Regions from separate parts of the Achromobacter sp. EB05 genome, predicted to be linked through region 2. Evidence: riboswitches for the same ligand, from Rfam matches in the RefSeq annotation. Region 2 holds a riboswitch; the other holds the start of a gene.

Region 1 (7,226 bases), 1.4 Mb from region 2:
CCAGGCCCGGATAGAACACGTCGGCCACCGCCGCGTGTTCGCGCAGGAACTTCGCCACCTTCAATGCCGATTCGCTGTGACGCTCGACCCGCAATTCCAGCGTCTTCAGGCCGCGCAGCACCAGGAAGGCGGTGAACGGCGACAGCGTCGCGCCGGTGAAGTAACGCAGGCCCTGCAGGCGGATCGCGTCGATGTGCTGCTTGCGGCCGACCACCGCGCCGGCGAGCAGGTCGCCGTGGCCGCCCAGGTACTTGGTGGCCGAGTGCAGCACGATGTCGGCGCCGTGTTGCAGCGGCCGTTGCAGCACGGGCGTGGCGAAGGTGTTGTCGACGATGGTCAAGAGCCCTTTGCCGCGCGCGATGGCCGAGATGGCGGCGATGTCGACCAGCCGCAGGTTGGGGTTGGCCGGCGTCTCGAAATAGACCGCGCGGGTCTTGGGGCCGATGGCGGCGGCCACGGCTTCCGGGCGCGTGAAATCGGCGAACACGGCGTTGATGCCCAGGCGCGGCAGCCCCTGCGCGAACAGCGTGAAGGCGGTGCCGTAGACGATCTGGTCGACCACGATCTCGTCGCCGCTTTGCAGCAGCGACAGCAGCGTGGCCGAGATCGCCGCCATGCCCGACGCGGTGACCACGCCGGCCTCGGCGCCTTCGAGCGAGGCCAGCCGCTCTTCCAGCAGGGCCTGGGTCGGGTTGCGGGTGCGGCCGTAGACGTAGCCCGATTGTTCGCCGAGGCGAATGCGGTCGAAGGCCTCGATGCTGTCCTGGGTGTAGGTGGAGGTCAGGTAGAGCGGCGGCGACAGCGCGCCCTGCTCGTCCAGCGGGTCGTAGCCCAGGTGGATGGCGCGGGTGGCGAAGCCGTGGTGTTGCGAGTCGGACATGGATACCTCCGGGAATCAGCTCGGGGATGCGGACGGCGCGGCGCCGTCAGCGCTTGTGGTCGGCGCGGCGCGACAGCCATTCGCCGGTGAATTGCACGATCGAGACCAGCGCGATCAGGATCACGATCACTTCGAACATCACGCGGGTCTCGTAGCGTTCGTAGCCATAGCGGATGGCCAGGTCGCCCAGGCCGCCGGCGCCCACCGCGCCGGCCATGGCCGAGGCGTTGATCATGGCGATGACGCTGACGGTCATGCCGCCGATGATGCCGGGCAACGCCTCGGGCAGCAGCACGTGGCGCACGATGTGCCAGCGGCGGCAGCCCATGGCGCGCGCGGCCTCCACCAGGCCGTGGTCGACATCGTTCAGGCTGACCTGGGCGATGCGCGCGAAGAACGGCACCAGATTGGCCGACAGCGGCACGATCGCGGCCCAGGTGCCGAGCGTGGTGCCGACCAGCATGCGCGTGAACGGCAGCATCGCCACCAGCAGGATGATGAAGGGGATGGCGCGGAACGTGTTCACGGTGATCGACAGCGCTTTGTTCAGGCGCGGCCGCGGATACAGGTTGCCCGGCGCGGTGACGGTCAGCACCACCGCCAGCGTCAGGCCGGCGGCGATCGCGATGAGCGCGGACACGCCCACCATGGTCAGCGTCTGCAGGAAGGCCTGCAGGTATTTATCCAGCATCGGCAGCGACATAGCCCAGTACCTCGATCTGATCGGCCACCAGCGCGGCGCGCGCGGCCTCTTCCTGTAGAACGGCGGCCGGCACCGACACCAGCAGGCTGCCCTGGGCGTGGCCGCGCAGGCGGTCCAGCCCGCCATGCAACAGCGTCGCGCCCGGCCCCAGCGCCGCCAACGCCTGCAGCGAGACGCCCTCGGGACGGCCCTGCCCGGTGAAGCGCAGCCGCAGCACTGCCAGGCCCGCGCCGCCTTGCAGGTCCGGCACCAGCCGCGCGGCCAGGTCGGCCGGCAGGTCATGCTGCAACGGCCGCAGCAACGCACGGGTGGCATCGGCCTGGGGATTGCCGAACACGCGCCAGACCTCGCCGTGCTCGACCTTGCGGCCGCCGTCCAGCACCAGCACCTTGTGGCAGACCTCGCGGATCACCGCCATATCGTGCGTGATCAGCACCACCGTCAGGCCCAGCTTGCGGTTGATGTCGCGCAGCAGCGCCAGGATCGACTGAGTGGTTTCGGGGTCGAGCGCCGAGGTGGCCTCGTCGCACAGCAGGATCTCCGGGTCATGCACCAGGGCGCGGGCGATGCCCACGCGCTGCTTCTGGCCGCCGGACAGCTTGGAAGGATAGGTGTCGGCCTTGTCGCGCAACCCGACCAGGTCCAGCAGCGCGTCGACCTTGGCGCGCGCCTCGGCCGGCTTGACGCCCGCGACACGCAGCGGCAAGGCCACGTTCTGCGCCACGGTCTTGGCCGACAGCAGGTTGAAGTGCTGGAAGATCATGCCGATGCGGCGCCGCAGGCCGACCAGCGCATTTTCGTCCAGGCCGCCGACGTCCACGCCGTCGACCCGCACCTGGCCGGCGCTGGGCCGCTCCAGCATGTTGATCGAGCGCAGCAGCGTCGACTTGCCGGCGCCGCTGCGGCCGATGATGCCGAACACCTCGCCGCGCCCGATGGAAAAGGAGATATCGGCCAGCGCCGTTACCGTGCCCCGCGGGCCCTGGTAGCGTTTCTGCAGGCCGTCGAAAACGATGTGGGCGTCTTGCGCCGCGTCGGCGGCGGGCCGCAGGGCCGGATCCGCCAGGGGGATGTCGTGTTGCATCATGCTGTGTTCCCGAGCCGCCCGCGCGGCGGCGCGTGCCGCTCCGCGAGCGAGGATGGCGGCGGCGCCGGCTGGCGCCGCCGCGCGTTCCGGCTCAGAAGACCGGGATCACCGAGCCTTCGTACTTGCTCAGGATGAACTGGCGCACTTCCTCGGAGTGATAGGCCTTGACCAGCTCGGGCACCCAGGGCGCGTTCCTGTCTTTCTCGCGCACGGCGATGATGTTGACGTAGGGGTTGTTCTCTTTCTTCTCCACCGCGATGCCGTCACGCGTGGCGATCAGCCCAGCCTGGTAGGCGAAGCTGTTGACGATGGCGGCGGTGTCGACGTCGGGCAGCGAACGCGCCAGCACCACCGAGGCGCTTTCGACGAAGTCGAGCTTGCGCGGGTTGGAGGTCACGTCGGCCAGCGTCGCGGTGCCCGTGGCCGGATCGAAGCCGTCCTTGAGCGTGATCAGGCCCTGGTCGCGCAGGATCACCAGCGCACGGGTCTGGTTGCTGGGATCGTTGGGGATGCCGACCTTGGCGCCTTCGGGCAGGGCCTGCAGCGACTTGTATTTCTTCGAATAGAAGGCGATGGGCGAGATCAGCGTATTGGCCACCGACACGAGTTTGTAGCCGCGCTGCTTGATCTGGTCGTTCAGGAACGGGATGTGCTGGAACGCGTTGGCGTCCAGGTCGCCGTTGTTGAGCGCCTCGTTGGGGCTGGCGGTGCCGGTGATGACCACCGGCTCGACGGCCAGGCCGTTCTTCTTGGCGACCTGCGCCACCACTTCCCAGATCTGTTCGTCGACGCCGCCGCGCACGCCGACCTTGAGCGGCTTGGGATCGGCCGAGAAGGCCGGCCCGTGGAACATGGCGGCCGCGGCCAGCACGGCGCCCAGCAGGGCCTTGGCCAGCGTGCCCGCGCGGGCGGTGTAAGTGCGGGGAGTCATATGGAAATCGCCTCTCAGTCGATACGGTTATGAGGAGACGATTCTAGGGATGGCCCCTGCGCGCGCGAACGAATAGTTGGTTGAGTCGTTATTACAGGGGCGTTTGGATATGGCGCCGGCGCATAAGTGGCGCCTCAGAACGGCTTGACCACCACCAGCGTCACGATGACCGCCGCGGCGACCACCGTGAGCGGCGCGTACAGGTCGACCAGCGGCGCGCGTTTCACGCTGCCCTGCGACTGGCGGCGCAAGGCCGCGCTCTGCACGCCCAGCAGGCCCGACAGGACCAGCGCCAGCGCGATCTTGATCCAGATCCAGGTCATGGCGAACCAGCCGAAGGTCACGGCCAGGTGCAGGCCGACCAGCCAGGCCAGCACCATCGCCGGCGTGGTCACGAACAGCGTCCAGCGGCGCAGCGCGCCCAGCATCCTGCGTTCCTTGGGCGCCTCGTCGCTGTCGGGCGGCTGCGACGACAGCAGGAACAGCGACACGAACAGGGAGCCGCCCAGCCATGCGACCACGGCGGCGACATGCAGCATTTTGAGTAATTGGTAGGTCATGCGCGCGATTATCGCCGCAGCGGCGCGCGCCAGGGCGGAATCGGGTCCGACGGGTTTGCGCTACGGCAAAGACCGACGCCGGCGTTCACGGCGCCAGCGCCTTGAGCACCCGCAACGCCAGCCGCACCCGCGCCTCATTCGGATAGTTGCGGTTGGCCAGGATCACGATGCCGAGCTTGCGCGACGGCACGAACGCCACGTAGGCGCCGAAGCCATTGGTGGCGCCGGTCTTGTTGATCCACACTGCCTGCTGCGGCGCCAGCGGCGGTTGCAGGGCCTTGACCGGCAGGGTCTCGAACGCGACCTGGGCGGAATTGCCGTGCACCAGGTCTTCCACCGACACCGGGTAACGGTACTGTTCCCAGATCAGGTCCTGCGTCATCGCGCCCAACTGGTAATAGCCGGTATGGGTCTCGGCGATGGCGCGCTGCAGCGTGGCATCGACCGGCGTGGTGCCCAGGTTGATCTCGACGAAGCGCAGCATGTCGCGGGCGCTGGACTTCACGCCATAGGCCTCGTCCGCCAGCACGCCCGGGTTCACGCGCACCGGCGCATCCTGCTTGTCGTAGCCCTGGGCGTAGTCGGGCATCTTGCCCGGCGGCACTTCCAGGTAGGTATCGCGCAGGCCCAGCTTGGGAAACAGCCGCTGCTCCATCGCCACCACGTAGGGCTCGCCCAGCGCGCGCGCCGCCACCACGCCCAGCATACCGATGCTGGGGTTGGCGTAGGTGCGGCGCGTGCCAGGCGCGTACCGCGGGGTCCAGGCCTTCAGGTAGTCCATCAGTTGCGCCATGCTCTGCACCGCGTCCGGCACCTGCAAGGGGAAGCCGCCGGCGGTGTGCGTGGCCAGGTTCACCAGCGTCAGCCTGGCGAATTCGCTGCCTTGCAGCTCGGGCACCCACTTGGCCGGGCTGTCGGTGAGCGACAGGCGGCCCGTGGCCTGGGCGTAGGCGGCCAGCGTGACGGTGAAGGTCTTGCTGATCGACCCCAGTTCGAACAGGGTGTCGCTGGAGACCGCGCGGCGCGGCGCGCGCGAGGCGTCGCCGTAGTTGAAGAAGCGCTGCTCGCCGTCGCGGCTGACGCCGATGGCCATGCCGGCGATGCCGTACTCGCGCATGACCTCGGCCACGGCGGCGTCGACGGCGGCGGTGGCGCGATCGGCCTCGGCGGACGCGGGTGCCGGCGTCGCGGATGCCTTGGCGGTGGATGCCGGCGAGGATGCGGGCGTGGATACGGAGGTCGATGCCGTGGTTGCCTTGGCGGCGGGCGCTTGCGCGACGGCCGGGCCGGCCGAGGCGGCGCCGGCCAGGGCCAGCGTCAACGTCATGGACAGCAGGGAAATACGGAACATTGCCGGAGCGCGCATGCGGGATCGTCCTTTCGTTTTCCGGCCGGCGCGTGCCGGCGGTTCGGCGCCCAGTGTAGAGCCAATCCGGCGCCCCCCTGGTATTAACCCTGAGTCCCGCCCGCGCCGAATTTTGGCTATTCTCGGTGCGTCGATTCAAAACCCCGCAGAAGAGTCCCGCCCTCGTGGCGGGCGCCGACGGAGCAACCGCCCCGGAAACTCTCAGGCAACAGGACTGCGCGGTCTAGACAATCTGGAGAGAGGCGCCTGGCGCCCACCGAAGGGGAACCCGCGCCGCCGCGCCCGGGTGAAGCTCTCAGGTACAGAGACAGATGGGGTGCCACGGCCGTTGGGTCGTGGCCACGCCTTCTGGAGCCATCATGCCCCGCATCGCCATCATCGGCGCCGGTATCACCGGCGTCACGTCCGCCTACGCCTTGAGCAAACTGGGCTACGACGTCACCGTCTACGACCGCCAGCGCTATCCCGCCATGGAGACGTCCTTTGCCAACGGCGGCCAACTGTCCGCCAGCAATGCCGAAGTGTGGAACAGCGCCGCCACCATCATGAAGGGCCTGCGCTGGCTGGGCCGCCACGACGCGCCGCTGCTGCTCAATCCGCGCCCGAGCTGGCACAAGTATTCGTGGCTGGCCCAGTTCATGGGGCAGATCCGCAACTACCGCCAGAACACCATCGCCACCACCCGCATGGCGATCGAAGCGCGCGAGCACCTGTACGCCATGGCGGTGGACGAAGGCATCGACTTCGACCTGCAGCGCCGCGGCATCCTGCACATCTACCATGACGCCGCCAGCTTCGAGACCGCGCGCCGCGCCAACGCGCTGCTGCGCGAAGGCGGGCTGGAGCGGCACGCCGTCACGCCCGAGGAAATCCGCGGCATCGAGCCGACGCTGCAAACGCCCTGCCACGGCGGCTTCTACACGCCGTCCGACGCCACCGGCGACATCCACAAGTTCACCAGCGGCCTGGCGCAGGCGTGCCTGCGGCGCGGGGTGCGTTTCGAACAGGATGCCGACATCCGCGCCATCAGCCGCGACGGCCTGCCCTACGTGCTGGATATCGCGCGTGCAGAGGGCGCGCGGCGCGAACAGCACGAAGCCGACGCCATCGTGGTCTGCGCCGGCGCCGCCAGCCGCCAGTTCGCGCGGCAACTGGGCGACCGCCTGAACATCTACCCGGTCAAGGGCTACTCGATCAGCGTGCATCTGGACGACGCCGCGAGCCAGGCCGCCGCGCCCACCGTGAGCCTGCTGGACGAGGCCGCCAAGATCGTCACCAGCCGCCTGGGCGACCGCTTCCGCGTGGCCGGCACCGCCGAGTTCAACGGCTTCAACCTGGACATCCGCGCCGAACGCATCCAACCCCTGGTGGACTGGACCCGCCGCCATTTCCCCGGCGTGCGCACCGCGCGCGTGGTGCCGTGGTGCGGCCTGCGGCCGATGATGCCCGACATGATGCCGCGCGTCGGCCCTGGTAAGCGGCCGGGCGTGTTCTACAACACCGGGCACGGGCATCTGGGATGGACGCTGTCGGCGGCGACGGCGCAGATGCTGGCGGCGAGCGTCAGGCAGGCGGTGGCGTTGCCTTAAGCCCATGCCAGGAGATGGCACGCCGGGAGATCATGACCGCGATGGACAAACGCACCAAAAAAAGACCATTGTTCTCCCGGGACAATAAGACCCACCCCAATTCATGGTCG
Region 2 (7,226 bases):
TCCACCAGTTCTTCGGCGAGAACATGCTGCGCGCCGACGTCTGCAACGCCGTCGACGAACTGGGCCAGTTGCTGGACCACACCGGCCCGGTGGCCGAGTCCGAACTGAACGCGGCGCGCATCTTCCACGCCGACCACTGCTACTTCGTGACCAACGGCACCTCGACCTCGAACAAGGTGGTGTGGCACGCCAACGTCGCCGCCGGCGACGTGGTGGTGGTGGACCGCAACTGCCACAAGTCGATCCTGCACGCCATCACGATGACGGGCGCGATCCCGGTGTTCCTGCGCCCGACGCGCAACCACCTGGGCATCATCGGCCCGATCCCGCTGGAAGAGTTCCATCCGGACAGCATCCGCAAGAAGATCGAGGCCAACCCGTTCGCGCGCGAAGCCGTGAACAAGAACCCGCGCATCCTGACGCTGACGCAGAGCACCTACGACGGCGTGATCTACAACGTCGAGATGATCAAGGAACACCTGGGCAGCTACGTCGACACGCTGCACTTCGACGAAGCCTGGCTGCCGCACGCCTCGTTCCACGAGTTCTACCAGGACATGCACGCGATCGGCCAGGACCGTCCGCGCAGCAAGGACGCGATGGTGTTCGCGACCCACTCCACGCACAAGCTGCTGGCCGGCATCTCGCAGGCCTCGCAGATCATCGTGCAGGAATCCGAGACCCGCAAGCTGGACCGCAACGTCTTCAACGAAGCCTACCTGATGCACACGTCGACCTCGCCGCAGTACGCGATCATCGCGTCGTGCGACGTGGCCGCGGCCATGATGGAGCCGCCGGGCGGCACCGCGCTGGTCGAGGAAAGCATCCGCGAAGCCATGGACTTCCGCCGCGCCATGCGCAAGGTGGAATCGGAGTTCGGCAAGAACGACTGGTGGTTCAAGGTCTGGGGCCCGAACCGCCTGGTGTCCGAAGGCATCGGCAACCGCGATGAGTGGATCCTGGAGTCGAACGACCACTGGCACGGCTTCGGCGACCTGGCCGAAGGCTTCAACATGCTGGACCCGATCAAGGCCACGGTCATCACGCCGGGGCTGGACATGTCGGGCAGCTTCGGCGAAACCGGGATCCCGGCCGCGCTGGTCTCCAAGTACCTGACCGAGCACGGCGTGGTGGTCGAGAAGACCGGCCTGTATTCGTTCTTCATCCTGTTCACCATCGGCATCACCAAGGGCCGCTGGAACACGCTGCTGACCGCGTTGCAGCAGTTCAAGGACGACTACGACCGCAACCAGCCGCTGTGGCGCATCCTGCCGGACTTCTGCCGCGGCCATCGCCGCTACGAGCGCATGGGCCTGCGCGACCTGTGCCAGCAGATCCACGAGGCCTACCGCGAACGCGACGTGGCCCGCCTGACCACCGAGATGTACCTGAGCGACATGGTGCCGGCGCTCAAGCCGTCCGACGCCTTCGCCCGCATGGCGCACCGCGAGGTCGAGCGCGTGGATATCGACAAGCTGGAAGGCCGCGTCACCGGCGTGCTGCTGACGCCGTATCCTCCGGGCATTCCGCTGCTGATCCCGGGCGAGCGCTTCAACCGCACCATCGTCCAGTACCTGCAGTTCGCGCGCGAGTTCAACGAGCGCTTCCCGGGCTTCGAGACCTACATCCACGGCCTGGCCGACGAAGTGGGTCCGGACGGCGAGAAGCGCTATTACGTTGATTGCCTGATCGAAGACTGATCGGGTCCGGAGTCCTGATGTTCGATGTCGCCGTTCTCGGCGCCGGCGCCGCTGGCATGATGTGTGCCGCGGTCGCCGGTCAGCGCGGCCTGCGCGTGGTGCTGGTGGATCACGCCGAACGGCTGGCCGAGAAGATCCGTATCTCGGGCGGCGGCCGCTGCAACTTCACCAACATCGGCGCGGGGCCCGCCAATTTCCTCTCCGACAACCCGCATTTCTGCCGGTCGGCGTTGGCGGGCTACACGCCGCAGGACTTCCTGGCGCTGCTCAGGCGCCACCGCATCGCCTGGCACGAGAAGCACCGCGGCCAACTGTTCTGCGACGATTCCAGCGAATCCATCATCGAGATGCTGCGCGCCGAATGCGATGCCGGCGGCGTGCAGTGGCGCATGGCTTGCCAGGTGGCCGAGGTTGCCCATGGCGAGGCCGGCTTCGAACTGCGCACCAGCCAGGGCGTGATCCGCGCGGCCAAGCTGGTGGTGGCCACCGGCGGCATGGCGATCCCGCAGTTGGGCGCCACCGATTTTGGCTTGAAGCTGGCGCGCCAGTTCGGCCTGAAGGTGGTCGAGCCGCGGCCGGCGCTGGTGCCGCTGACCTTCGACGCCGCCCACTGGCAGCCGCTGGCCGAGCTGTCCGGCGTGGCGCTGGAGGTCAACCTGGCGACGGGGCAGGGCAAGGCGCGCGGCGAGTTTCTCGAAGACCTGCTGTTCACCCATCGGGGCCTGTCGGGCCCGGCGATCCTGCAGATCTCCAGCTACTGGAAGCCGGGCGAGCCCATCGTCATCGACCTGGCGCCGGGGCGCGACCTGGCGGCCGAACTGCTGGCGGCCAAGTCCGGCAACCGGCAGCAGTTGCACACGGTGCTGGCCGGCCTGTGGCCCAAGCGCCTGGCCGACCGCTGGCTGCAGCTGGCCGAGCAGGGCGGCAAGCCGGGCCTGGCGGCGCTGCGCCTGGCCGATGCGCCCGACAAGACCCTGCGCGCGCTGGCGCAGGACATCCACCAATGGACCCTGGTACCCAGCGGCACCGCCGGCTACAAGAAGGCCGAGGTCATGCGCGGCGGGGTCGATACGCGCGGGCTGGACCAGAAATCGATGCAGGCCCGCGCCACGCCCGGCCTGTACTTCATCGGCGAAACCGTGGACGTCACCGGCTGGCTGGGCGGCTACAACTTCCAGTGGGCCTGGGCCTCCGGCGTGGCCTGCGGCAAGGCGCTCTAGCGGTTCCGGGCGCTGCCCGCGTTCCCCGTGCTCCGGCCACATTCCTTCCCGGGCGCGACGCCCGCTTTGTCCAACGCTTTTCGCGCCGCCGGCGCGGGCACGCTTCGTGCTGCTCGCCAAGGGCTGTCCGGCCCATAGCCTGCCTGCATGACAGGCATTGCAACGTTATCGTTGTCGTATCAAATAAAAATACCTATCATTTGTATTTTCAAAAATAAGACGCTCGCCCTCGTCGGCGGCGTTGCCCGACGGAGATCGCCTTGGCCTACACCCTGCCGCCCCTGCCTTACGCCTACGACGCGCTTGAACCGCACATCGATGCGCTGACGATGGAGATCCACCACGGCAAGCATCACCAGACCTACGTCAACAACCTGAACGCCGCGCTGGAAGGCGCCGGCATCGCCACCGACGAGCCGGTCGACGCCCTGGTGGCGCGCATCGACCAGTTGCCCGAGGCGATCCGCGGCGCGGTGCGCAACAACGGCGGCGGGCATGCCAATCACAGCCTGTTCTGGGCGGTCATGTCGCCGCGCGGCGGCGGCGAGCCCGACGGCGCGCTGGCCCGCGCCATCGATGCCGAGCTGGGCGGCCAGGCAGCCTTCCGCGATACCTTCACCAAGGCCGCGCTGACGCGCTTCGGCAGCGGCTGGGCCTGGCTCAGCGTGACGCCGGACGGCAAGCTGGCAGTGGAAAGCAGCGCCAACCAGGATAGCCCGCTGATGCAGGGCAACACGCCGATCCTGGGGCTGGACGTGTGGGAGCACGCCTACTACCTCAAGTACCAGAACCGCCGTCCGGAATACATCGGCGCCTTCTACAATGTGATCGATTGGTCCGAGGTGGCGCGCCGCTACGCCGTCGCCGTGGGCTGAGCCGGCATCGCGCGAGGGCAGTGGACCATGAACACCTTCAGCCGTCATCGCATCCGGCCCGCGGCCACCAGCGTCAGCGTCTGGACGCTGGCGGTGCTGGTCGCCTGCCTGGGCCTGCACCAGGCGTGGGTCTATTTCGATGCCAATGCGCCGCACGTGGCCGACGCGCTGCTGGGCGGCATGGTCGCCGCCGGCGCCACCGCGGCGGGCACGCTGCCGATCCTGTTCGCGCGCACCATCCCCCAGAAGATGCAGGACAGCATGTTCGGCTTCGGCGCCGGCGTGATGCTGGCGGCCAGCGCGTTCTCGCTGGTGGCGCCTGGCATCGCGGCGGCCGAGTCGCAGGGCGCCGGCCCCTGGGGCGCGGGCCTGACGGTGGGCGCCGCCATCCTGCTGGGCGCGGCGGCGCTGCTGCTGATGGATCGGCTGTTGCCGCACGAGCATTTCATCAAGGGCCGCGAGGGCATCGAGGCGCACCGCCTGCGCCGCGCCTGGCTGTTCGTCTTCGCCATTACGCTGCACAACCTGCCCGAAGGCCTGGCCATCGGCGTCGGCTACGCCGGCAACGATCCGCTGCGGGGCACCGCGCTGGCCACCGGTATCGCCATCCAGGACATCCCCGAAGGATTGGTGGTGGCGGTGGCGCTGATCGCCGCCGGCTACAAGCGCGCGTTCGCGGTGGCGCTGGGCATGCTGTCGGGCCTGGTCGAGCCGGTCGGCGCGGTGCTGGGCGCGGTGGTGGTGGGCTGGTCGGCGGCATTGCTGCCGTGGGGGCTGGGCTTTGCCGCCGGCGCCATGCTGTTCGTGATCAGCCACGAGATCATCCCCGAGTCGCACCGCAAGGGGCACGAGGTCTACGCCACCTGCGGCCTGATGCTGGGCTTCGTGCTGATGATGCTGCTGGACACCGCGCTGGGCTGACACGGGCGCGGCGGCGACCGGCCAGCGTTCACGGATCAACAACGCAATCGCGTTTCGCGGTATGCTTTCGGCGCTGTCACGCATGTTGCGGGAGAGAGCGGCCGTTCGCGGCTGCCGCCGAAGGCGCAATTCGCCCGGAATCGCTCAGGTATCCCATACCGCGCATGCTTGCCCTGTCCCGGTTTTCACCGCGCGGACGCGGCAAAGCAGCACTCTGGAGAGACCTGGCGCCGCTGCCCAATCAGGGACATAGCGAGCAGCCCAGGCGCCGAAGGTGCAAACCCGCCACGCGGGGCAACTCTCAGGCAAAAGGACAGAGGGGCGGAAGATTCAGCCGTTGCGTGGGCGCATCCCGTCCGCCGGCGGCATTCCGTAACCCTGGCAACGCTGCCGCTCCGGAGTACCCGCGCATGTCCGCACCCCTCAAACGCACCCCGCTGGCCGACGAACATATCGCCTCTGGCGCCCGCATGGTCGACTTCGGCGGCTGGGACATGCCCCTGGCCTACGGCTCGCAACTGGAGGAGCACCACGCGGTGCGCCAGGACGCCGGCATGTTCGACGTCTCGCACATGCTCAACGCCGACATCACCGGCCCCGACGCCTACGCCTTCCTGCAGCGCCTGGTGGCCAACGACGTCGCCAAGCTGACCGTGCCCGGCAAGGCGCTCTACACCTGCATGCTGAACCCGCAGGGCGGCGTCATCGACGACCTGATCGTGTATTTCTTCGCCGCCGATGAATGGCGCGTGGTGGTCAACGCCGGCACCGCCGACAAGGACATGGCCTGGATGCAGCGCGTCAGGCAGGCCGGCAAGTTCGACGTCACCATCACGCCGCGCCGCGACCTGGCCATGATCGCCGTGCAGGGCCCCAACGCCCGCGCCAAGGTCTGGGCCGCGCGCCCCGCCTGGCAGGCCGCCAGCGAGCCGCTGACCCCGTTCGTGGCCGCCCGCGTCGGCGACGACACGCTGGTCGCGCGCACCGGCTACACCGGCGAAGACGGCTTCGAAATCGTGCTGCCCGCCGCCGAGGCGGTGCAACTGTGGCGCGACCTGGCGGCCCAGGGTGTGCGCCCGGCCGGCCTGGGCGCGCGCGACACGCTGCGCCTGGAAGCCGGCATGAACCTCTACGGCCAGGACATGGACGAACTGACCCAGCCCGGCGAAGCCGCGCTGACCTGGACGGTTTCCCTGAAGAACCCCGAGCGCCGCTTCATCGGCCGCGACGCGCTGGAGCAGTTCGCCACGCCCGCCGCCTTCGTCGGCCTGAAGCTGCAGGAACGTGGCGTGATGCGTGCCCACATGGCGGTGCGCGCCAAGAACGGCACGGGCGAACTCACCAGCGGCACCATGTCGCCGACGCTGGGCGTGTCGATCGGCTTTGCCCGCCTGCCGCAAGGCGTGGTCGCGGGCGACACGGTCGAGGTCGACATCCGCGGCAAGTGGGTGCCCGCCCTGGTCTGCAAGCTGCCGTTTGTCCGTAACGGCAAAGCCGTCGAACACTCGTAAACTCGAAGCTTCGCGCCGCAGGCCCGCCCCTTTTGGGGCGCAGGCCGCCGGCGCGAGGCGCGCAACACCATTTCCTTATCCGAATCCCCCCAGGAGTTCCCATGAGTCTGCCCACCGATCGCAAGTACACCGAGTCCCATGAATGGGTCAAAGCCGAAGGCGACGTGTTCGTCGTCGGCATCACCGATACCGCCCAGGACCAACTGGGTGACCTGGTCTTCGTCGGCGACGTCAAGGTCGGCGCCAAGCTGAACGCGGGCGAGACCGCCGGCGTGGTCGAGTCGGTCAAGGCCGCCTCCGACATCTACGCGCCCGTGGCCGGCGAAATCGTCGCGTTCAACGACGAGCTGGAAAGCAACCCCAACCTGATCAACGAATCGGCCTTCACCGCCTGGATCTTCAAGATCAAGCCGGTCAACGCCGCCGATGCCGACAAGCTGCTGGACGCCGCCGGCTACGAAGCCGTCGCCAACGGCTAAGCCGGCCGGGGCGGGCGCGGCGCTGGCGCCGCCGCCCGTCCATGCATCACCGTCCGTCCCCCCCGACGACACCGCCATCCCGAGATCCCCCATGTCGCGCGCCCTAGACACCCACACCGACTTCATCCCCCGCCACATCGGCCCCTCCGACGCCGATCAGGCCGCCATGCTTGCCGCCATCGGCAGCCCCAGCCTGGACGCCCTGATCGAAGAAGTCGTGCCGCCCAAGATCCGCAGCCAGGCGCCGCTGGCGCTGCCGCCGTCGCGCAGCGAAGCCGACGTGCTGGCCGAACTGAAGCAGATCGCCGGCCGCAACAAGGTCTACCGCAACTACATCGGCCAGGGGTACTACGGCACGCAGACGCCCAACGTGGTGTTGCGCAACATTCTCGAGAATCCCGCCTGGTACACGGCCTACACGCCGTACCAGCCCGAGATCTCGCAGGGTCGCCTGGAGGCCCTGCTGAACTACCAGACCATGGTCGCCGACCTGACCGGGCTGGACATCTCCAACGCCTCG

Evidence for each region. Region 2 has a riboswitch for glycine ahead of gcvT (glycine cleavage system aminomethyltransferase GcvT). Riboswitches for the same ligand answer to the same signal wherever they lie in the genome.
Region 1: it holds a riboswitch for glycine, as region 2 does, so the genes downstream of both, AAID08_RS18680 (D-amino acid dehydrogenase) here and gcvT (glycine cleavage system aminomethyltransferase GcvT) in region 2, are expected to answer to the same signal.

Annotation. Positions count from the first base shown of each region.
Region 1 covers NZ_CP155917.1:4,110,011-4,117,236, forward strand. Annotated here, with positions in the region: gene AAID08_RS18650 (trans-sulfuration enzyme family protein) at 1-880, opposite strand, end outside; gene AAID08_RS18655 (methionine ABC transporter permease) at 927-1,583, opposite strand; gene AAID08_RS18660 (methionine ABC transporter ATP-binding protein) at 1,561-2,670, opposite strand; gene AAID08_RS18665 (MetQ/NlpA family ABC transporter substrate-binding protein) at 2,762-3,601, opposite strand; gene AAID08_RS18670 (CopD family protein) at 3,736-4,161, opposite strand; gene ampC (class C beta-lactamase) at 4,247-5,527, opposite strand; glycine riboswitch at 5,664-5,754, shown strand; glycine riboswitch at 5,756-5,842, shown strand; gene AAID08_RS18680 (D-amino acid dehydrogenase) at 5,887-7,116, shown strand.
Region 2 covers NZ_CP155917.1:5,527,147-5,534,372, reverse strand. Annotated here, with positions in the region: gene AAID08_RS25235 (arginine/lysine/ornithine decarboxylase) at 1-1,700, shown strand, start outside; gene AAID08_RS25230 (NAD(P)/FAD-dependent oxidoreductase) at 1,718-2,920, shown strand; gene AAID08_RS25225 (superoxide dismutase) at 3,181-3,795, shown strand; gene AAID08_RS25220 (ZIP family metal transporter) at 3,823-4,716, shown strand; glycine riboswitch at 4,795-4,887, shown strand; glycine riboswitch at 4,921-5,043, shown strand; gene gcvT (glycine cleavage system aminomethyltransferase GcvT) at 5,127-6,227, shown strand; gene gcvH (glycine cleavage system protein GcvH) at 6,329-6,706, shown strand; gene gcvP (aminomethyl-transferring glycine dehydrogenase) at 6,798-7,226, shown strand, end outside.